DNA from 4 places in the Siccibacter colletis genome. Region 4 is predicted to be linked to each of the others. Evidence: predicted binding sites of a transcription regulator. Region 4 holds the regulator's gene; each other region holds the start of a gene.
The links. The regulator PurR, encoded in region 4, represses purine synthesis genes. The targets are predictions, from matches to a motif close to CANGCAAACGTTTGCNTG.
Positions count from the first base shown of each region.

Region 1 (5,573 bases), 1.9 Mb from region 4:
GAGCCTGGTGAAACTGACAAACCAGGAAGTGAGCGCAGGTGATGTTCAGGGCTCTCTGACTGTTCAGATCGAACGTCTGTAAGCATAACCAAAAGCCTTCGTAATATTACGAAGGCTTTTTTTGCTTTGTATAAGGATAGTGACAATGAAAAAAGCATTTATAGCCATAATGCTCTCGTCTTTATTCGCCGCTAACGCTGCAAATGCAGATGACATCCCAGCGTCAATTCAGATCAGCGGTACCGTGCAAGATACCAACAATGATTGTTATATCTATGTGGATTCTTCCGCCTCTCTGACTGGTCAGACCGATCAGCTGATTGCACAGGGAGCAGATGCCACTACGCCGATCAGACTGCCTATTTCAGTTGGTAACGTAGGTGGATTTTGCCCGGCTCCACAAAAACTCTCTATTCAGGTCCATGGCGTGGCTGATGATGCTGACGGCACCGTTATTGCAAACAGCATTACAGATGCAACCGGCGCCAAAGGTGTAGGCATTGGTGTGTATGATGACAATAATGCACCACTAAATATTAACGGTGGAATAATTCCATTAGATACGGCGATTACCGCTATTAATTTACAGCTTGTTAAATTAAATGGGCAAACGCCAACGCGAGGCGCTGTACACGGTGTTCTGACCCTGGACCTGGTGCGTCTGTAAGCTGAAGCTTTACATTACTCACCGTTATCCAGCTTATTTCTATAAGGACATGAAAAATGAGAAAAGCAATAATTGGGGTTTTGCTGGCATCCTGTTTCGCCACAGGGATGGCGCAGGCCGAAGATCGTTCGGCTACGGTAAATATTGACGGTATTGTAAATGGCCCTGATGAAGGTGACTGTATCGTATTACCCTCCAGCCATGCGATTGAGCTCTCAGGCACAATAGATCATCTACCAGTACAAGATGGCTCAGCATCACACGTCAACAGCATCTTTACCATTGCGGTTGTCGGTGATGAGCTCTGTATGGAAAAAGTTAATGCCAGTCAGATTGGCCTTAAATTTTCGGGCATATTAGACGATGCTAACGGTACGGTCTTAGCTAACACCGATACCAGCGCAGGCGCTGCGAAAGGCGTCGGCATTGGCCTTTATGAACCTGACGGTTCCCCTCGTAATATAAATACCTATCACGTAGTGGTGACGAACGAGAGGTTAGTCAACCTGGGACTGAAAATGGTTCAACTTAATGGCCGCACGCCAGAAGCGGGCACTGTGCATGGTGCGCTGACTATCGAAATCGAACGCCTTTAATTTCGATATAAATCAGCTTAATAACGCCATTTACCTGATGTATAAATGAGAATTTCCCTATGAAAAAAATGGCATTAATGATGGCATTAGGTGCTGCACTTATCGCCGGATCGTTACCAACACACGCGAAGGATCTCGGGCATGGCATGCTGATATTGGGCAGGCTGGAAGCCGCGCCTTCAGGTTGTACCGTGTTGATGAGCAAATATATGCTTACGCTGCAGCACGGTGAAGAAGCGCTCCCTCAACAGGGAAGCATGATTAATACCTTCGGTGCGGACGATCACGTCTATATACAGCTGGGTGGTAAAAATTGTGATGCTGAAGAGGGCTATAAAAATATCGGCCTGAAATTCCTCGGCACTGCTGACAGCGTGGAAGGAAATACCCTGGCGAATGTCGATACCGGCAGTGCGGCAGCGCAGGGCGTCTCTGTTCAGCTCTCTGATATGTACAGCAACATCATCATACCTAATACGACTATCGCGACCTTCCCTTCCGCCAACAAAAGCGGAGATCCAAGCAACTTAACCGCTTCTTTCCCGCTTTATTTCTCGCTGGTCAACCTTAAAGGGCAGGAAGCAACACCAGGCAATATTCAGACCAACCTGACGGTACAGATTGAGCGTCTGTAAACAGGTGGCATTTGGTTTGGTCAGGATAAAGCCAGACTGGCTGTAATAAGTTAATAAGGAAGCAATGTAATGAAAAAAACATTATCGGGATTGATAAGCGCAACACTGCTACTGGCCTGTGCGGCGCAAGCGGAAGATACTTCCGCTACTATTGATATTAGTGGGGTACTGAAGAAAGCTGATTTTTCCTGTAGCGTAGGTCTGAGTGAAGGTTCTGTTTCTATTCTGGACAGAGCTGACACCATGATTAAGCAGGGCGAAAATGCCACGTTTCCAGTTATTATTCATGCTACCGTTGATGGTGGTGAGAAATGCGAAGAGCTGGTTGCGCAGGGTAAAATCGCTTACTGGTTTGAGGGGACTGCTGATAATGCCGATGGCACTGTTTTGGCAAATTACCTGACGGATGAAACCGCAGCGAAAGGCGTCGGCATCGGTATTTTTGACAGTGAGAATAAGCCTGTAGCCGTAAATTCTGGCCGAATCGCTGCTCAAACGGATACTACCTTTGGTTTGCAAATGGTACAACTTACTAACCAGCAACCCGTTGCGGGAAATATTAACAGCACGGTTACGGTACAAATCGAACGTCTATAAACATTAATGCCTGTCGCCGACAGGCATTTTTATTTCGTTATAAACCGCAGCAGAGTACAGACGTTGGCCAACACACTTATTAATAATTTACCAGACCACACCGTCTCTCTTGCGTATTCACCCAATCAAAGCCGACCAATGTTCATATGCGTTATTAATATAAGACCACCGCATAGCAATTTATATCGTTCGGTTCAGTTAATAGTACTTTCTCTATAGCGCTAAATTGTCGCAGGGACATAAACACTCGTAATACACAAGGAGGCAGAAATTATATAAGCACGTTACCCAGGTTATTATATCTTCTGTTAATTATAAGGATGAACCAAATGAAAACAAAAGTTGCAGGGCTTGCTGTAGCATCATTTCTGGTTTTAGGTACTGCGCATGCTGAAGATGTTAATGCTGTACTGTCTATTACAGGCACCGTTACTGCCGCTTCGAACGCGTGCCAGATAGCACTTGATAAAAGTAGCATTAACCTTACCGCTGACGTTAACAATATAATTAAGCAAGGCGATAACGCCACAGCTTACGCACCACTGAGAATGCAAGTATGGGCAGTAGATAATAACGATGCCTGTGCTAAAGAACTGTGGCAGGGAAAAATTGCGGTCAGGTTCGTTGGCGTACACGATAACGCCGATGGCACGGCATTTGCCAACACCGCCACCGGAGAAGATGCAGCCAAAGGCGTAGGCATTGGCTTTTTTGAATCTGACAACAAACCCATTGATATCAACCAACCTTATCTGCTGGGTGACAAATCCACTGCCGCTACTAAATACCTTGGTCTTCAGCTTGTTGAGTTGAATGGCCAGACAGCGACAAAAGGTAAAATCACGGGTGATGTGACTTTCCAGATTGAACGCCTGTAGTACTCCTGCGCCCATCGAAAGATGGGCGTTTATGTTCAACCCCCTTCATTACCTGTCGCATGCCGGTGCCTGTATTAATTTGCGCCTGTGCAACCGTTTGCTTTTACCTTTGAGTCCGATAGAATGCCCGCTTTTCCGTCAGGGGATCTCCACCGATGTCCGTTAATGCCGTTGAGTCTGAAAATGCGCAACCGATTGCTAAGCCGCATAACAGTGAACTGATCTACCGCCTCGAAGACCGTCCGCCGCTGCCACAAACCCTGTTCGCCGCCTGCCAGCACCTGCTGGCGATGTTCGTCGCGGTGATCACCCCTGCCCTGCTTATTTGCCAGGCGCTGGGCCTGCCGGCGCAGGACACGCAGCACATCATCAGCATGTCGCTGTTCGCCTCCGGCGTGGCATCGATTATCCAGATTAAGGCGTGGGGGCCGGTCGGCTCAGGACTGCTGTCGATTCAGGGCACCAGCTTTAACTTCGTGGCACCGCTGATTATGGGCGGTACCGCGCTAAAAACCGGCGGTGCAGACGTACCCACCATGATGGCCGCGCTGTTCGGCACCCTGATGCTGGCGAGCTGCACTGAGATGGTGATCTCCCGGGTGCTCCATCTGGCGCGCCGCATCATTACGCCGCTGGTTTCCGGTGTGGTGGTGATGATTATCGGCCTGTCGCTGATTCAGGTGGGCCTCACCTCCATCGGCGGCGGCTATGGCGCAATGGCAAATAACACCTTCGGCGCACCAAAAAACCTGCTGCTGGCCGGTGCGGTACTGGCGGTGATTATTCTGCTCAACCGTCAGCGTAATCCTTATCTGCGCGTGGCTTCACTGGTGATCGCGATGGCGGTGGGTTATCTGCTGGCCTGGGCACTGGATATGCTGCCCCAGAGCTTTGCCGCCACCGACAGCCCGCTGATTATGATCCCTACTCCGCTGCACTACGGTCTGGGCATCGACTGGAACCTGCTGGTGCCGCTGATGCTGGTATTTATGATCACCTCTCTGGAAACCATCGGCGACATCACCGCAACCTCCGACGTTTCAGAGCAGCCGGTTTCCGGCCCGCTATATATGAAGCGTCTGAAGGGTGGCGTGCTGGCGAACGGCCTGAACTCGTTTGTCTCGGCGGTGTTCAATACTTTCCCGAACTCCTGCTTCGGGCAGAACAACGGCGTAATCCAGCTGACCGGCGTTGCCAGCCGCTACGTGGGCTTTGTGGTGGCGTTGATGCTGATCGTGCTGGGCCTGTTCCCGGCGGTAAGCGGCTTTGTGCAGCACATTCCGGAGCCGGTACTGGGCGGCGCGACCATCGTGATGTTCGGCACCATCGCGGCCTCAGGCGTGCGCATTGTCTCTCGTGAGCCGCTGAACCGCCGCGCGATCATGATTATCGCTCTGTCGCTGGCGGTAGGTCTTGGCGTATCGCAGCAGCCGCTGATCCTGCAGTTTGCCCCGGACTGGGTGAAAAACCTGCTCTCTTCCGGCATCGCTGCGGGCGGCATTACCGCTATCGTGCTGAACCTTGTTTTCCCGCCGGAAAAAAATTAAGACATAACCAGGGCGGTAAGCGCTGTTACCGCCCGCTGTTACTTGCCAGAATAATTCCCTCCTTGAGCTGTGCCGCTAAATGCGGCATAACTGGCCTATTCAGACGTTTACAGGATGGAAGACGATGAAACTGATTGGAAAACTGCTTACCTGGCTCATTGTTGCCATTCTGGTCATTATTATTGCGCTCTATCTCCTGCTGCAGACGCGCTGGGGTGCAGGCTGGATCACCGGCTGGATCAACAGCCACAGCGAGTACCACATCGCTTTCGACAAGATGGATCATCGCTTCTCTTCCCCTTCGCACCTTGAATTGTTGAACGTGACCTTTGGCCGCAACGGCAAGCCCGCGACGGTGGTAGCGAAACGCGTCAATATCGGGCTGAGCAGCCGCCAGCTCACCGACCCTTTACACGCCGATACCATCCTGCTGCAGGATGGCACCCTGAATCTCTCGCCTGACACTGCCTCTTTACCGCTCCAGGCCGACAGCCTGCGCCTGGAGAATATGGCCTTTAACAGCCCGCGTACCGGCTGGGATCTCAGCGCCCAGCGGGTCAACGGCGGCGTAGCGCCCTGGCTGCCGAAAGCGGGTAAAGTGCTGGGGGATAAAGCCAATTTCCAGATCAGCGCCGGTTCCCTGACGCTCAACG
Region 1 covers NZ_CP074352.1:3,893,677-3,899,249, forward strand. The annotation lists gene KFZ77_RS18590 (fimbrial protein) at 1-82, shown strand, start outside; gene KFZ77_RS18595 (fimbrial protein) at 146-667, shown strand; gene KFZ77_RS18600 (fimbrial protein) at 724-1,263, shown strand; gene KFZ77_RS18605 (fimbrial protein) at 1,323-1,898, shown strand; gene KFZ77_RS18610 (fimbrial protein) at 1,968-2,495, shown strand; gene KFZ77_RS18615 (fimbrial protein) at 2,825-3,373, shown strand; gene KFZ77_RS18620 (nucleobase:cation symporter-2 family protein) at 3,529-4,920, shown strand; gene KFZ77_RS18625 (AsmA family protein) at 5,045-5,573, shown strand, end outside.
Region 1: KFZ77_RS18620 (nucleobase:cation symporter-2 family protein) is a predicted target of PurR. The motif match lies at 3,460-3,477, and genes of this name have one in related genera.

Region 2 (5,573 bases), 2.0 Mb from region 4:
CACGTGTCCCGCCCTACTCATCGAGCTCACAGCAAGTGTGTTTTTGTGTACGGGAGTATCACCCTGTACCCTGCGACTTTCCAGACGCTTCCACTAACACACAAACTGATTCAGGCTCTGGGCTGCTCCCCGTTCGCTCGCCGCTACTGGGGGAATCTCGGTTGATTTCTTTTCCTCGGGGTACTTAGATGTTTCAGTTCCCCCGGTTCGCCTCATGTCACTATGTATTCATGACATGATAGTGCAACGAATTGCACTGGGTTTCCCCATTCGGACATCGTCGGTTATAACGGTTCATATCACCTTACCGACGCTTTTCGCAGATTAGCACGTCCTTCATCGCCTCTGACTGCCAGGGCATCCACCGTGTACGCTTAGTCGCTTAACCTCACAACCCGAAGATGTTTCTTTCGATTCATCGTCGTGCTGTAAGCATTTGAGAGACTCGAACACACCTTTTTCTGTTCTTGTTTACGGAGAACAGAAACAGTGTGTCGTTTCAATTTTCAGCTTGTTCCGGATTGTTAAAGAGCAAATATCTCAAACGTGACTTGAAAGTCAGTTTTGAGATATCGGTTGGTTGTGTCTTTCACCCACAGCCAGCAAGTGGCGTCCCCTAGGGGATTCGAACCCCTGTTGCCGCCGTGAAAGGGCGGAGTCCTAACCGCTAGACGAAGGGGACACGGAGTGTCACGACTTCGTAGCCGTCTTGCTCGTTACTTTTCATCAGACAATCTGTGTGAGCACTGCGGAGTTGTATCTTTTAAGGTAAGGAGGTGATCCAACCGCAGGTTCCCCTACGGTTACCTTGTTACGACTTCACCCCAGTCATGAATCACAAAGTGGTAAGCGCCCTCCCGAAGGTTAAGCTACCTACTTCTTTTGCAACCCACTCCCATGGTGTGACGGGCGGTGTGTACAAGGCCCGGGAACGTATTCACCGTGGCATTCTGATCCACGATTACTAGCGATTCCGACTTCATGGAGTCGAGTTGCAGACTCCAATCCGGACTACGACGTACTTTATGAGGTCCGCTTGCTCTCGCGAGGTCGCTTCTCTTTGTATACGCCATTGTAGCACGTGTGTAGCCCTGGCCGTAAGGGCCATGATGACTTGACGTCATCCCCACCTTCCTCCGGTTTATCACCGGCAGTCTCCTTTGAGTTCCCGACCGAATCGCTGGCAACAAAGGATAAGGGTTGCGCTCGTTGCGGGACTTAACCCAACATTTCACAACACGAGCTGACGACAGCCATGCAGCACCTGTCTCAGAGTTCCCGAAGGCACCAAAGCATCTCTGCTAAGTTCTCTGGATGTCAAGGCCAGGTAAGGTTCTTCGCGTTGCATCGAATTAAACCACATGCTCCACCGCTTGTGCGGGCCCCCGTCAATTCATTTGAGTTTTAACCTTGCGGCCGTACTCCCCAGGCGGTCGACTTAACGCGTTAGCTCCGGAAGCCACGCCTCAAGGGCACAACCTCCAAGTCGACATCGTTTACGGCGTGGACTACCAGGGTATCTAATCCTGTTTGCTCCCCACGCTTTCGCACCTGAGCGTCAGTCTTCGTCCAGGGGGCCGCCTTCGCCACCGGTATTCCTCCAGATCTCTACGCATTTCACCGCTACACCTGGAATTCTACCCCCCTCTACGAGACTCAAGCCTGCCAGTTTCGGATGCAGTTCCCAGGTTGAGCCCGGGGATTTCACATCCGACTTGACAGACCGCCTGCGTGCGCTTTACGCCCAGTAATTCCGATTAACGCTTGCACCCTCCGTATTACCGCGGCTGCTGGCACGGAGTTAGCCGGTGCTTCTTCTGCGAGTAACGTCAATTGATGAGCGTATTAAGCTCACCACCTTCCTCCTCGCTGAAAGTACTTTACAACCCGAAGGCCTTCTTCATACACGCGGCATGGCTGCATCAGGCTTGCGCCCATTGTGCAATATTCCCCACTGCTGCCTCCCGTAGGAGTCTGGACCGTGTCTCAGTTCCAGTGTGGCTGGTCATCCTCTCAGACCAGCTAGGGATCGTCGCCTAGGTGAGCCGTTACCCCACCTACTAGCTAATCCCATCTGGGTTCATCTGATGGCAAGAGGCCCGAAGGTCCCCCTCTTTGGTCTTGCGACGTTATGCGGTATTAGCTACCGTTTCCAGTAGTTATCCCCCTCCATCAGGCAGATCCCCAGACATTACTCACCCGTCCGCCACTCGTCAGCAAAGCAGCAAGCTGCTTCCTGTTACCGTTCGACTTGCATGTGTTAGGCCTGCCGCCAGCGTTCAATCTGAGCCATGATCAAACTCTTCAATTTAAAGTTTGATGCTCAAAGAATTAAACTTCGTAATGAATTACGTGTTCACTCTTGAGACTTGATAATGCTTTTTCGTCTTGCGACGTGAAAGATATCAGTGCCCCGAGTGCCCACACAGATTGTCTGATAAATTGTTAAAGAGCAGTTGCGACGCGGCTTACAGCCTGCTGTCGCGAGGTGGCGTATATTACGCTTTCCTCTTTCAGAGTCAAGCTCTATTTGAGCTTTTCTCTTCAGACCCGACGCTGCGAAGTGATTCGTTAGCGCCGTGTCGATGGAGGCGCATTATAGGGAGTTCTCTTAACGCCGCAACAGGAAAATGACATAAAAATGACTGACTGCTGCATTCCCCAGCAAAACCCCGCCTTATACCCTTTTACGCACAGACTTATCCACAATCCTGTCAAAGCTCAAAAATTCGCGAGCGTTGCGCAAACGTTTTCGTTACAATGCTGCGCCATGAAACGGATGCCCCGACTGGGGTGTTAGCTGAGTTCTGAGGTGAAATTATTACTTTCGCATTCAGCTAACGCTCTACGAAACCCGAATCATTCATGCTGGCAGGCGAGTTACGCCGTTTATTCCGACTTATGCTCTATATAAGAAGCGATAACGCGTTAACCGGCGAGTCGGTGTGAATAATGAGGGCGATCGATCCAATCCAGGGGATTTTTACTATGCAACAACCTCGTCCTGTACGCCGCGCGCTGCTCAGCGTGTCTGACAAAGCCGGTATCGTCGAATTCGCTCAGGCGCTTTCCCAGCGCGGCGTGGAACTGCTCTCTACCGGCGGTACTGCGCGCCTGCTGGCTGACGCTGGCCTGCCGGTCACCGAAGTCTCTGACTACACCGGCTTCCCGGAAATGATGGATGGACGCGTGAAAACCCTGCATCCAAAAGTGCACGGCGGCATTCTTGGTCGTCGCGGGCAGGATGATGAGATTATGGCGCAGCACGCCATCTCCCCTATCGACATGGTGGTTGTGAACCTGTATCCGTTCGCGCAGACCGTAGCCCGCGATGGTTGCTCACTGGAAGACGCGGTAGAGAATATCGATATCGGCGGCCCAACCATGGTGCGCTCCGCGGCGAAGAACCACAAAGACGTGGCCATCGTAGTCAAGAGCAGTGACTACAGCGCCATCATCAATGAGCTGGACGCCAACAGCGGCTCCCTGACGCTCGATACCCGTTTCGATCTCGCCATTAAAGCGTTTGAACACACTGCCGCCTACGACAGCATGATTGCTAACTACTTCGGCAGCCTGGTGCCGGCCTATCACGGCGACACCGCCCAGCCTTCCGGCCGCTTCCCGCGTACGCTCAACCTGAACTTCATCAAGAAGCAGGATATGCGCTACGGTGAGAACAGCCACCAGCACGCCGCTTTCTATATAGAAGAAGAGATCCGCGAAGCGTCCGTTGCGACTGCACAGCAGGTTCAGGGTAAGGCGCTGTCCTATAACAACATCGCCGATACCGACGCGGCGCTTGAGTGCGTGAAAGAGTTCAGCGAGCCGGCCTGCGTTATCGTCAAGCACGCCAACCCGTGCGGCGTGGCTGTCAGCACCTCTGTTCTCGACGCGTATGACCGCGCTTACAAAACCGACCCAACCTCGGCGTTCGGTGGCATCATCGCCTTTAACCGCGAGCTGGATGCTGAGACCGCGCAGGCGATCATCTCTCGCCAGTTCGTGGAAGTAATTATCGCGCCGTCCGCATCAGAAGAAGCGCTGAAAATCACCGCAGCGAAACAGAACGTGCGCGTGCTGGTTTGCGGTCAGTGGGCAGAACGCGTGCCGGGCCTGGACTTCAAACGCGTCAACGGCGGCCTGCTGGTTCAGGATCGCGATCTGGGTATGGTGAGCGAAGCCGATCTGCGCGTCGTCACCCGCCGTCAGCCGAGCGAGCAGGAGCTGCGCGATGCGCTGTTCTGCTGGAAAGTGGCGAAGTTCGTGAAATCCAACGCTATCGTCTATGCCAAAGGCAATATGACCATCGGTATCGGCGCAGGCCAGATGAGCCGCGTTTACTCTGCGAAAATTGCGGGTATTAAAGCAGGTGATGAAGGCCTGGAAGTGAAAGGCTCTGCAATGGCCTCTGACGCCTTCTTCCCGTTCCGCGATGGCATCGACGCCGCTGCGGCGGTAGGTATCACCTGCGTGATCCAGCCGGGCGGTTCGATTCGCGATGATGAAGTGATTGCTGCCGCCGATGAACACGGCATCGCGATGATCTTCACCGACATGCGCCACTTCCGCCATTAATTCCCGGAGCAGACAATGAAAGTATTAGTGATTGGTAATGGCGGGCGCGAGCACGCCCTGGCGTGGAAAGCAGCCCAGTCCCCGGATGTTGAAACCGTCTTCGTGGCACCGGGCAATGCGGGCACAGCGCTGGAGCCGACCCTGCAGAACGTCGCCATCAGCGCCACCGACATTCCGGCGCTGCTGCACTTCGCGCAAACTGAAAACATCGGCCTGACGATCGTTGGCCCGGAAGCCCCGCTGGTGATTGGCGTGGTGGATGCCTTCCGTGAAGCGGGTCTGACCATCTTCGGCCCAACTCAGGGTGCCGCCCAGCTGGAAGGTTCTAAAGCCTTTACCAAAGATTTCCTGGCGCGTCACAACATCCCGACGGCGGAATACCAGAACTTTACTGAGGTAGAACCGGCGCTCAGCTATGTACGTGAGAAAGGCGCGCCGATCGTCATCAAAGCCGACGGGCTGGCCGCAGGCAAAGGCGTGATTGTCGCGATGACGCTGGAAGAGGCAGAGGCTGCTATCAATGACATGCTGGCCGGTAACGCCTTTGGCGATGCGGGCCATCGTATCGTAGTGGAAGAGTTCCTCGACGGCGAAGAGGCGAGCTTTATCGTCATGGTGGATGGCGAGCATATCCTGCCGATGGCCACCAGCCAGGATCACAAGCGCGTCGGCGACGGCGATACCGGCCCGAACACCGGCGGCATGGGGGCATACTCCCCCGCCCCGGTGGTTACCGATGTAGTCCACCAGCGCACCATGGAGCGTATCATCGGGCCGACCGTGCGCGGCATGGCGCAGGAAGGCAACACCTATACCGGCTTCCTGTATGCGGGCCTGATGATCGACAAGCAGGGCAACCCGAAAGTGATCGAATTCAACTGCCGCTTCGGGGATCCGGAAACCCAGCCGATCATGCTGCGCATGAAGTCGGATCTGGTGGATCTTTGTCTGGCTGCCTGCGAAGGCAAGCTGAATGAGAAAACTTCAGAGTGGGA
Region 2 covers NZ_CP074352.1:3,753,249-3,758,821, forward strand. The annotation lists rRNA gene KFZ77_RS17925 (23S ribosomal RNA) at 1-388, opposite strand, end outside; tRNA gene KFZ77_RS17930 (tRNA-Glu) at 608-682, opposite strand; rRNA gene KFZ77_RS17935 (16S ribosomal RNA) at 770-2,311, opposite strand; gene purH (bifunctional phosphoribosylaminoimidazolecarboxamide formyltransferase/IMP cyclohydrolase) at 2,989-4,578, shown strand; gene purD (phosphoribosylamine--glycine ligase) at 4,594-5,573, shown strand, end outside.
Region 2: purH (bifunctional phosphoribosylaminoimidazolecarboxamide formyltransferase/IMP cyclohydrolase) is a predicted target of PurR. The motif match lies at 2,740-2,757, and genes of this name have one in related genera.

Region 3 (5,573 bases), 1.3 Mb from region 4:
TAGGCTATTTAGTAGCAGTAGCCGCAGGATTTCTTTTCACATGGTTCCTTGGCTTTAACGATCCAGAGGAGTGAGGTTTGTCTCAGAACGCGCGTCGGGTAGTTTTTTTCGATTTGGATGGCACGCTGCATCAGCAGGATATGTTCGGCACGTTTATGCGCTATCTGCTGCGTCATCAGCCGCTTAATGTGCTGCTCGTTATCCCGTTGCTGCCGGTGATTGGCGCGGGGCTGTTGATTAAGGGGCGTGCCGCGCGCTGGCCGATGAGCCTGCTGTTGTGGGGCTGTACCTTCGGGCACAGCGAAGCGCGGCTCAAGGCGCTGGAAAAAAGCTTTGTCGCCTGGTTCCGCACCCACGTGAAAGCCTTTCCGGTGGTGCAGGCGCGCTTAACCGAATACCTTTCCAGCACCGATGCTGACGTCTGGCTGATCACCGGCTCCCCGATGCCGCTGGTCGAGCAGGTGTATGTGGATACGCCCTGGCTGCCGCGGGTAAACCTTATCGCCAGCCAGGTGACCCGCCGCTACGGCGGCTGGGTGCTGACCCTGCGCTGCCTCGGTCATGAAAAGGTGGCCCAGCTTGAGCAGCAGATCGGCACGCCGCTGCGCCTCTACAGCGGCTACAGCGACAGCAAGCAGGACAACCCGCTGCTCTACTTCTGCCAGCACCGCTGGCGCGTAACGCCGCAGGGTGAGCTTCAGCAACTGGAGTAAACGCGCGGTCTCTCCTGATGCGTTTCACTAAACATTATCGCTGTGTATAATGCGCCGCCTTTTGTAGCTCAGGAGTTATCTGTGTCAGACAGCGAATTTACCCACGAATACTGGATGCGCCACGCGCTCACCCTGGCGCAGCGTGCCTGGGACGAGGGGGAGGTGCCGGTCGGGGCTGTGCTGGTGCATAACAACCAGGTGATTGGCGAGGGCTGGAATCGCCCGATTGGCCGCCACGATCCTACCGCCCACGCCGAAATCATGGCGCTGCGTCAGGGCGGGCTGGTGCTGCAAAATTACCGTCTGCTGGATACCACGCTGTATGTCACGCTCGAACCCTGCGTCATGTGCGCGGGGGCGATGGTACACAGCCGTATCGGTCATCTGGTGTTTGGTGCGCGGGATGCGAAAACCGGCGCGGTCGGCTCGCTATTGGATGTGCCGGGCCATCCCGGCATGAACCACGTAATGCAGGTTACGGATGGGGTGCTGGCAGAAGCGTGTTCGGCCTTACTAAGTGAGTTCTTTCGAACGCGTCGTCTTGAGAAAAAGGCCCTAAAGGAAGCGGCCCGAAAGGCGGTTTGATCAGCTCCTGCGGACGCACAATCGGGTAATCCGCAGCGATTTTCTCCAGGCGGGCGGCCTGCTTCTCTTTCTCCATCAGATAGCCAACCAGGCTTATCTGATACTTACGAATATTTTCTACATAGGCGTAAGCCTCATGCCCGCGCGCGTAGCCGTAGGTCGTCTTGCTGTAGTAGGGCTTCAGGCTCAGCAGTGACAGGCGCTGTTTTACGTCAGCCCAGCTGTCGGGATTGCCTTTCTGCTTCGCCGTCAGCGCTCTGGCATCCAGCATATGGGCGTACCCCATATTGTAAGCCGCCAGCGCGAACCAGATGCGCTCCTCTTCCGGCACCGTCTCCGGCACCTTTTTCATCATATCGCTCAGGTAGCGCGCCCCGCCGCTGATGCTCTGCTCGGGATCGAGCCGGTCAGTCAGGCCGACGCTCTGTGCGGTATTACGCGTCAGCATCATCAGGCCGCGTACGCCGGTGGGGGAGGTGGCCTGCGGGTCCCAGTGCGACTCCTGATAGGAAATGGCGGCCAGCAGCTTCCAGTCGATGTCGGTAGCGTACTTCTCAAACAGCGGCTGCAGATCCGGCAGCAGCGTGTCCACGGCACGCAGGAAGCTGCGGGTATCTACGTAGTCAAAGTCGTTGCCGTGACCGAGGTACTTCTCCTCCAGCCGCGCCAGAGTGCCGTCTTCGTTAATGCGGTTGAAGAAATCCAGCATCGCTGCCGCCAGCGTATGGTCGCCGTCGCGCTGGGTATACCAGCTTACCGGCTGCTCATCGGTCATATCCAGCGCCACGGCCAGCTGGGGATGCACACGCTGGAACAGGTTCACCGCCACCGAGTCGGCAATGGTGTAGTCAATTTTACCTTCCAGCACCTGGCTTAACAGCGTGTTGCTGTTGCGCTGAGGATCGATGGTCCAGCTGAGGTCCGGGTATTTGCTCGCCCTGAGCTTTTCCAGCTCGTTAAGCGCCGTATGCCCCGGCGCGATCACCAGCTGGCCGGGCTTGATAGCGCCGGGGTTGCGCGGACGCAGGGAACCCACGCGGTAAACCAGCTGCTGCGAAACCGAATAGTAGGTCGGCCCCGGCTCGTAGTGCCGGGTTCGCTCCGGGTTGTACACCAGCCCGGCGGCGAGCACGTCGGCATCATTATTATCAAGATCGTCAAACAGCTCGTTGATGTTCTGGCGTGAGGTGATCTCAAGCTTCACGCCGAGATAGTCAGCAAACAGCTGCGCCAACTCGTAGTCGAGGCCGTAGGCTTTGCCGTTGATCGAGGTATAGATAAGCGGGGAGGGAACGGTACTGACGCGCAGTACGCCGCGAGACTTTATTTCCGCCAGCCGGTTTTCCGCGCCGCCAAACCAGGGGATAGCGGGCCACAAGGCTAACGCCAGCAGCAGAGACACGATGCAGATAAACAGATAATTAAGCTTTAATTTTTTCAATCAGTTAATTCTCTGCGGTGTATCGAGCCCCGGCGGTAATGTGTAGTGTTATAGGTATGGTTAATGACAATTTGAGCGGCATTTTGCTTAACAATGAGTCAGTTGGCAACTAATTAGAGCGATTGGCGACGGCATACGGACGAAACGGCGGGCGATTTTATTTCTACGCAAACGGTTTCGTCGGCGCGCCGTATTCTCTATAATGACGCCCGTTTTCCCCTGCGCCCACTGACAGCGCTGCGCTGGCGCTGCAAAGACGAGAGACTTATGATGGAAATTCTGCGTGGTTCGCCCGCCCTGTCTGCATTCCGTATCAACAAGCTGCTGGACCGTTTCACGGCACTCAACCTGCCGGTGACCTCGGTTTATGCGGAATACGTTCACTTTGCCGACCTTAATGCGCCACTCAGTGCGGATGAACACAGCCGCTTAGCCCGCCTGCTGCAGTATGGCCCGAGCCTCAGCAGCCATGAACCGCGCGGTACGCTGCTGCTGGTGACGCCGCGTCCGGGCACCATCTCTCCGTGGTCATCGAAAGCGACCGATATCGCCCATAACTGCGGTCTGGCGCAGATCAACCGCCTTGAGCGCGGCGTAGCCTGGTATGTCGTCGCCGACTCCCTGAACGATGCGCAGTGGCAGGCACTGGCCGGCGAGCTGCACGATCGCATGATGGAGAGCGTGTTCGGCTCGCTGAACGAGGCGCAGCAGCTGTTTGCTCATCACTCCCCGGCCCCGGTGCAGAGCGTGGATCTGCTGGGCCAGGGCCGCGAGGCGCTGATGGAGGCCAATGTGCGTCTCGGTCTTGCGCTGGCGGAAGATGAAATCGACTATCTCCAGGATGCTTTTACCCGTCTGGGGCGCAACCCGAACGATATCGAACTCTATATGTTCGCGCAGGCCAACTCTGAGCATTGCCGCCATAAGATCTTCAACGCCGACTGGATCATCGACGGCGAACAGCAGCCGAAGTCGCTGTTCAAAATGATCAAAAACACCTTCGAGAAAACCCCGGAGCACGTACTGTCGGCGTATAAAGACAACGCCGCGGTGATGGAAGGCTCCCCGGTGGGCCGCTTCTTTGCCGACCACAGCGCCGGGCGCTACGACTACCATCAGGAAGAGGCGCACATCCTGATGAAAGTGGAAACCCATAACCACCCGACCGCCATCTCTCCGTGGCCGGGTGCTGCCACCGGCTCCGGCGGCGAGATCCGCGATGAAGGTGCCACCGGACGCGGTGCCAAACCGAAAGCCGGGCTGGTGGGCTTCTCGGTCTCCAACCTGCGTATCCCGGGCTTCGAACAGCCGTGGGAAGAGGATTTCGGTAAGCCGGAACGCATCGTTACCGCGCTGGATATCATGACCGACGGCCCGCTGGGCGGCGCGGCGTTTAATAACGAATTTGGTCGTCCGGCCCTGACCGGCTACTTCCGTACCTACGAAGAAAAAGTCACTAGCCACAATGGCGAAGAGCTGCGCGGCTATCACAAGCCGGTGATGCTGGCGGGCGGTATCGGCAACATTCGCGGCGAGCACGTCAGGAAGGGCGACATTACCGTCGGCGCGAAGCTGATCGTACTGGGCGGCCCGGCGATGAACATCGGTCTCGGCGGCGGGGCGGCCTCCTCAATGGCGTCTGGTCAGTCCGATGCGGATTTAGATTTTGCCTCGGTACAGCGCGACAACCCGGAAATGGAACGTCGCTGTCAGGAAGTGATCGACCGCTGCTGGCAGCTGGGCGATGCCAACCCGATTCTGTTTATTCATGACGTTGGTGCCGGCGGCCTCTCTAACGCCATGCCGGAGCTGGTGAGCGATGGCGGCCGCGGCGGGCGCTTCGAGCTGCGCGACATCCTCAACGACGAGCCGGGCATGAGCCCGCTGGAAGTGTGGTGTAACGAATCCCAGGAGCGCTACGTGCTGGCGGTGGCGCCGGAGCAGCTGGCGCTATTCGACGAGCTGTGCCGCCGCGAGCGCGCACCTTACGCGGTGATCGGTGAAGCCACCGAAGAACTGCACCTGACCCTCAACGACAGCCACTTCGACAACCAGCCGATCGACATGCCGCTGGACGTGCTGCTGGGTAAAGCCCCGAAGATGACCCGCAACGTGACGCGCCAGCAGGCCAGCGGCCAGCCGCTTGAACGTAGCGGGATCACCATTGCGGAAGCGGTGAAGCGCGTGCTGCACCTCCCGACGGTGGCGGAGAAAACCTTCCTCGTCACCATCGGCGACCGTACCGTCACCGGCATGGTGGCGCGCGACCAGATGGTTGGTCCGTGGCAGGTGCCGGTTGCTAACTGTGCGGTAACCACCGCCAGCCTCGACAGCTACTACGGCGAAGCGATGTCGCTGGGCGAGCGCGCGCCAGTGGCGCTGCTCGACTTCGCGGCCTCTGCACGTCTGGCAGTTGGTGAAGCGCTGACCAACATCGCCGCTACGCAGATCGGCGACATCAAACGCATCAAGCTCTCGGCAAACTGGATGGCGGCAGCGGGCCATCCGGGCGAAGACGCCGGGCTGTATGAAGCGGTAAAAGCGGTGGGTGAAGAGCTCTGCCCGCAGCTTGGCCTGACCATTCCGGTGGGTAAAGACTCAATGTCGATGAAAACCCGCTGGCAGCAGGGCGACGAGCAGCGTGAGATGACCGCGCCGCTGTCGCTGGTGATCACCGCGTTTGCCCGCGTGGAAGACGTGCGCGCCACCGTAACGCCGCAGCTTGCCATCGAAGACAACGCCCTGCTGCTGATCGACCTCGGCAAAGGCCACAACGCGCTGGGGGCCACCGCGCTCTCTCAGGTGTGGCGTCAGCTGGGCGATAAGCCCGCAGA
Region 3 covers NZ_CP074352.1:3,005,108-3,010,680, reverse strand. The annotation lists gene KFZ77_RS14510 (PTS transporter subunit EIIC) at 1-74, shown strand, start outside; gene yfhb (phosphatidylglycerophosphatase C) at 78-713, shown strand; gene tadA (tRNA adenosine(34) deaminase TadA) at 795-1,298, shown strand; gene mltF (membrane-bound lytic murein transglycosylase MltF) at 1,189-2,739, opposite strand; gene purL (phosphoribosylformylglycinamidine synthase) at 3,007-5,573, shown strand, end outside.
Region 3: purL (phosphoribosylformylglycinamidine synthase) is a predicted target of PurR. The motif match lies at 2,904-2,921, and genes of this name have one in related genera.

Region 4 (5,573 bases):
CGCGTGATGCGCAACGCGTTATTCAGCCGCGCACGCCTGCGCCTGGGGTTTACGCGAGGCGATCAGCACCAGCAGCAGACCCGCTGCGGCGATCGCGGCACCCATCACAGGCACCACGCTGTAGCTCAGGCCTGCGGAGATCACCGCCCCGCCCGCTGCCGCGCCCAGCGCATTACCGAGGTTGAACGCCCCGATATTCACCGAGGATGACAGCCCCGGTGCTTCGCTGGCGACGCGCATCACACGCATCTGCAGCGGCGGCACCACCGCAAAAGTAGCCGCGCCCCACACCACCATGCTGATGGCTGCGCCAGGCTCGGTGCGTGCCAGCCACGGAATAGCGGCCATAATCACGATCAGCAACAACAGAAACCCTTTCAGCGTGCCGTTGACCGAACGGTCAGCCAGCTTGCCGCCGAGGAAGTTACCGATGGAGAAGCCCACGCCAATCAGCACCAGCATGCCGGTAATAAATGCCGGAGTGGCGGCGGTAACGTCATGCAGCACCGGGGCAATATAGGTGTAGAGCGTGAACATGGCGCCGGCACCCAGTACCGTGGTCAGCAGCGCACTCAGCACCTGCGGACGCAGCAGTACCGACAGCTCTTTACGCACGTCAGGCCGCTCGCCGGCACTGCCCTTCGGCAGCGACAGCCAGAGGCTCAGCATGGCGATAACGCCCAGCCCGGCGGTGGCGAGGAACGACATGCGCCAGCCGATGGTGGCACCCAGCCAGGTCGCGGCCGGAACGCCACCGATATTGGCGATGGTCAGCCCCATAAACATGGTTGCTACCGCGCTGGCCTGTTTGTGCTTCGGCACCACGCTTGCCGCCACCACGGAACCCAGCCCGAAGAACGCGCCGTGGTTGAGGCTGGTGAGAATGCGCGACAGCATCAGCGTCGTGTAGTCCGGGGCGATGGCAGACAGCACATTGCCGAGAGTGAAGATAGCCATCAGGAAGATCAGGGCATTGCGGCGTGCGCGATGCGACAGCAGCAGCGTCATCAGCGGTGCGCCAATCATCACCCCAACCGCATAGGCGCTAATCAGCATCCCGGCGGCGGGAATGGAGACGTTAACCCCGTCGGCGATAACCGGCAGCAGCCCCATCGGTGAGAATTCTGTGGTACCAATCCCAAAAGCGCCGATAGCCAGGGCAAGCAGCGGAAAGTTGATTTTCATAGCATTTTTACTCCGGGCCAGACGCCGTGTAATCCGGTCTGGCCGTTACCGCCGGAGCGGTGATCATTCAGGGAGCGAAAGAATGACAGTTTGTAAACAAAAACAGAAGTGACAAAACATGCTAAAGACTATTGCTGAATTGTTAATTATCGGAGGGTAAAACGGGAGGAGGGTCACACTGTTGTTGCGCAAACGGGAGAGAAGCGGCTTCCCTCCCGTTTCAGGGGCGATTTTTTAGTGCAGAATGGCGGTCAGCGCGCCGAAAACGATCAAACCCAGCGTGATAACGGTCGTCAGCAGTGAAAATTTCAGATCTTTGTTCATTTTTTGGCTCCAGAATATCCCTGTAAAAAGCAGGTCTTGATCATTTTTGCATAGTTCGTGCGAAAAATCCCCTGCGATTTAGTTTGATATGCGTATTAACGCTTCCACTTTTGCTGCGGATCGGCCAAAATTCGTCGCTAAATTATTTTGTTTACCGGCCACTACTCCCTCCTGACGTTTGGTGTAACTCTCCCGGTCATTTGCAACACAACATGGTTGCAACCGAGGCTTAACACAGGCAAACGTTTACCTTGATAAATTTCAGGAGTTTAGAGGGTGGTCTGGAGTGATATTTCATGGCAACAATTAAAGACGTCGCGAAAAAAGCAAACGTTTCTACTACAACTGTTTCACACGTCATTAACAAGACGCGTTTTGTTGCGGAAGAGACGCGCAACGCGGTGTGGGCAGCGATTAAAGAGCTGCACTATTCACCCAGCGCGGTCGCCCGCAGCCTGAAAGTGAACCATACGAAATCGATTGGCCTGCTGGCGACCAGCAGCGAAGCCGCGTATTTCGCCGAAATCATCGAAGCGGTGGAAAAAAACTGCTTCGCCAAAGGCTACACCCTGCTGCTCGGCAACGCCTACAACAACCAGGAGAAGCAGCGCGCTTACCTGTCGATGATGGCGCAGAAGCGCGTCGACGGTCTGCTGGTAATGTGCTCAGAGTATCCGGATTCGCTGATCGGCATGCTGGAAGAGTATCGCCACATTCCGATGGTCGTCATGGACTGGGGCGAAGCGCGCGCCGACTTTACTGATTCGGTTATCGATAACGCCTTCAAGGGCGGTTACATGGCCGGGCGCTATCTGATTGAGCGCGGACACCGTGACATCGGCGTCATTCCCGGCCCGCTGGAGCGCAACACCGGCGCAGGCCGCCTGGCAGGCTTTATGCAGTCAATGAAAGAGGCGCAGATTGCGGTGCCGGAGGCCTGGATCGTGCAGGGCGACTTCGAGCCGGAATCCGGGTACCGCGCAATGCAGCAGATCCTCTCTCAGGCGCACCGCCCTACCGCGGTATTCTGCGGCGGCGACATCATGGCGATGGGCGCCATCTGTGCCGCGGATGAGATGGGTCTGCGCGTACCGCAGGATATTTCTGTGATTGGCTATGACAACGTGCGCAACGCGCGTTTCTTCAGCCCGGCGCTGACCACTATCCACCAGCCGAAGGATTCGCTGGGCGAGACGGCCTTCAACATGCTGCTGGACAGGATCACCAGCAAGCGCGAAGAGGCCCAGACCATCGAGGTGCATCCGCGCCTGATCGAACGCCGTTCCGTCGCTGACGGTCCGTTCCGCGACTACCGCCGCTAATCCTGCGGGGAGCCTGTCACTCAGGCTCCCGCAGCCACTCCCGGTTCAGCGTTTCACTGTCCCCTAAATAATCCAGCAGCCACTGCAGCGCCGGTGAGGCATCATTCTGCCGCCACGTCAGGCAGCAGGCCGCATCCGGAAACGGGTTCTCCAGCGTCAGCGCTTTCCACTCGCCGCGGTCCAGCCAGGGCCTGGCAAAATGCGACGGCACCATGCCAATGCACAATCCGGCGCTGAGACACACCTCCGCCGAGGCCCAGTCCGGTGCCACCAGCCGGCGCTGGTTATCGAGCAGCCAGGTAATACGCTTCGGCAGCGAGCGCGAGGTATCTTCCAGCACCAGCGATGGCCAGTTGCGCAACCGATCGTCGCTCACTGGCTCCTGCTGTTGCGCAAGCGGATGACTGGCAGCCACCACGCACTGCCAGCTCAGCATCCCCATATCGCGAAAGGCGTAGCGCCCGCCGACCGGAATCGCCTGGGTCGCGCCAATCGCCAGCTCGACGCGCTCGTCGGCCAGCGCATCCCAGACGCCGTTGAACACCTCCTGAGAGACCAGCAGCTCCACGTCCGGGAAGTGGCGATAGAAGTCGAGCACCAGCTGCCGGGTGCGCTCCGGGCGGACAATATTGTCCACCGCAATCGACAGCTGGCCGCGCCAGCCGTTGGCGATCTGCTGACACTGCTGGCGGGTGACCATCATTTTTTTGATAACAGAGCGCCCCTCCTTCAAAAACCACGCCCCGGCGGGGGTCAGCTCCACATCACGATGGCGGCGCGCAAACAGCGGCACCGCCAGCCACTCCTCCAGCTGACGCACGGTATAACTGACGGCAGAAGGCACGCGATGCAGCTCTTTGGCTGCCGCGCTAAAGCTGCCGTTGCGCGCCACCGCATCCACCACTTCCAGCGAATATTCAGACCACATGTTTTTGCCTGCAAAATTTTTGAACGCAATCTACAAATATTAACGGTTCACAAGCCGGAACGCACTTCTTACACTCACGCCCCGTCTACCTGCACTGATTGATAAAAGAGAAAGTTCATGCGTCCATCAAAAGGATTTCTGATCTGGCTTGCCGGGCTGAGCGTGCTCGGCTTTCTGGCAACCGATATGTACCTGCCGGCGTTTGCCGCCATTCAGCAGGATCTCGGGGTTGCGCCTGCCGCCGTCAGCGCCAGCCTGAGCCTGTTCCTCGCCGGTTTCGCTCTGGCGCAGCTGCTGTGGGGACCGCTCTCTGACAGCTATGGCCGTCGCCCGGTGCTGCTGGTGGGTCTGGCGGTTTTCGCCCTCGCCAGCCTCGGCATGGTCTGGGTCGAAAGCGCCACCGGCCTGCTGGTGCTGCGCTTCATTCAGGCGGTCGGAGTCTGCTCAGCGGCGGTGATCTGGCAGGCGCTGGTCACCGATTATTACCCGACCAACGCGCGGCGCATCTTTGCCACCATCATGCCGCTGGTCGGCCTGTCGCCGGCACTCGCCCCGCTGCTGGGGAGCTTTATCCTCAACCACAGCGTCTGGCAGGCGATCTTCGTGGTGCTGTTTGGCATCACCCTCGCGCTGATGATCCCGGCCCTGCGCCTGAAACCGCTGCCGCGCCATCCAACCAGCGAAAAGGCCGCTCCGCTGCGCTTTCTCTCCCTGCTGCGCTCCCGCGTCTATACCGGTAACGTGCTGATCTATGCCGCCTGCTCAGCGAGCTTCTTCGCCTGGCTGACCGGCTCACCGTTTATCCTCAGCGAAATGGGTTATGGTCCGGGCATCATCGGCCTGAGCTACGTTCCGCAGACTATCGCGTTTCTGATAGGCGGGTACGGCTGCCGCAGCGCGCTGCAGAAGTGGTCCGGGGCGCGCATGCTGCCGTGGCTGCTGGCGACGTTTGCCCTGAGCGTGGTGGCAACCTTCGCCGTTGGCGTGCTGGCTGGCTCGTCGCTGACGCTGCTGCTGATCCCGTTCTGCCTGATGGCGATGGCGAACGGCGCTATCTACCCCATCGTGGTTGCCGCCGCTCTGCTGCCCTTCCCGCAGGCCACCGGACGCGCTGCCGCGCTGCAGAATACTTTGCAGCTGGGCCTGTGCTTCTTCGCAAGCCTGGTAGTGTCAGCGCTGATCGCCTGGCCGCTGCTGGCCACCACCAGCGTCATGCTGGCTACGATTGTACTGGTGGTGCTGGGCTGGGCGATGCAGGCGAGCATCAATCCTGCACGCACCGCCGCCTCGTCGTCCGACAGGTAATTTCCCAGGCGATAATTTCGTTATCGCCTGATTAGCCTGCTACCTTTTTCACTTGAACCCACCCCAGGCGGGGCCTATACTGATTTTCGTTGCTGCCAGCCGTAACACCATAATAAACAGGCAGAAACGGGGATCAGGATGCTCCCCTCCCACCATGGAAGGCACTTCTGGCAAGGGTTTTCATCCCTTCCTCTGTTCATCGTCAGAAATCAGGCTCACGGTGTAAACCGTGATAATTCTCTCAATCCTTAAAATGCGTCTACGCTTTTTGAAGGTTCTGATCACACGTGGGTGATGGAGAAGCTATGAGTTCATCATGTATAGAAGAAGTCAGCGTCCGGGACAGTGAATGGTTCCGCATCGTCAGTGAACTGTTGGGCCGCGCCGGCATTGAAATCAACGGCAGCCGGCCCGGCGACATCAGGGTAAACAATCCCCAGTTTTTCAAACGCGTGCTGCAGGAAGGCTCACTCGGCCTCGGTGAAAGCTATATGGATGGCTGGTGGGAC
Region 4 covers NZ_CP074352.1:1,739,937-1,745,509, reverse strand. The annotation lists gene KFZ77_RS08350 (MFS transporter) at 19-1,185, opposite strand; gene cydH (cytochrome bd-I oxidase subunit CydH) at 1,420-1,509, opposite strand; gene purR (HTH-type transcriptional repressor PurR) at 1,806-2,831, shown strand; gene punR (DNA-binding transcriptional activator PunR) at 2,848-3,759, opposite strand; gene punC (purine nucleoside transporter PunC) at 3,877-5,064, shown strand; gene cfa (cyclopropane fatty acyl phospholipid synthase) at 5,370-5,573, shown strand, end outside.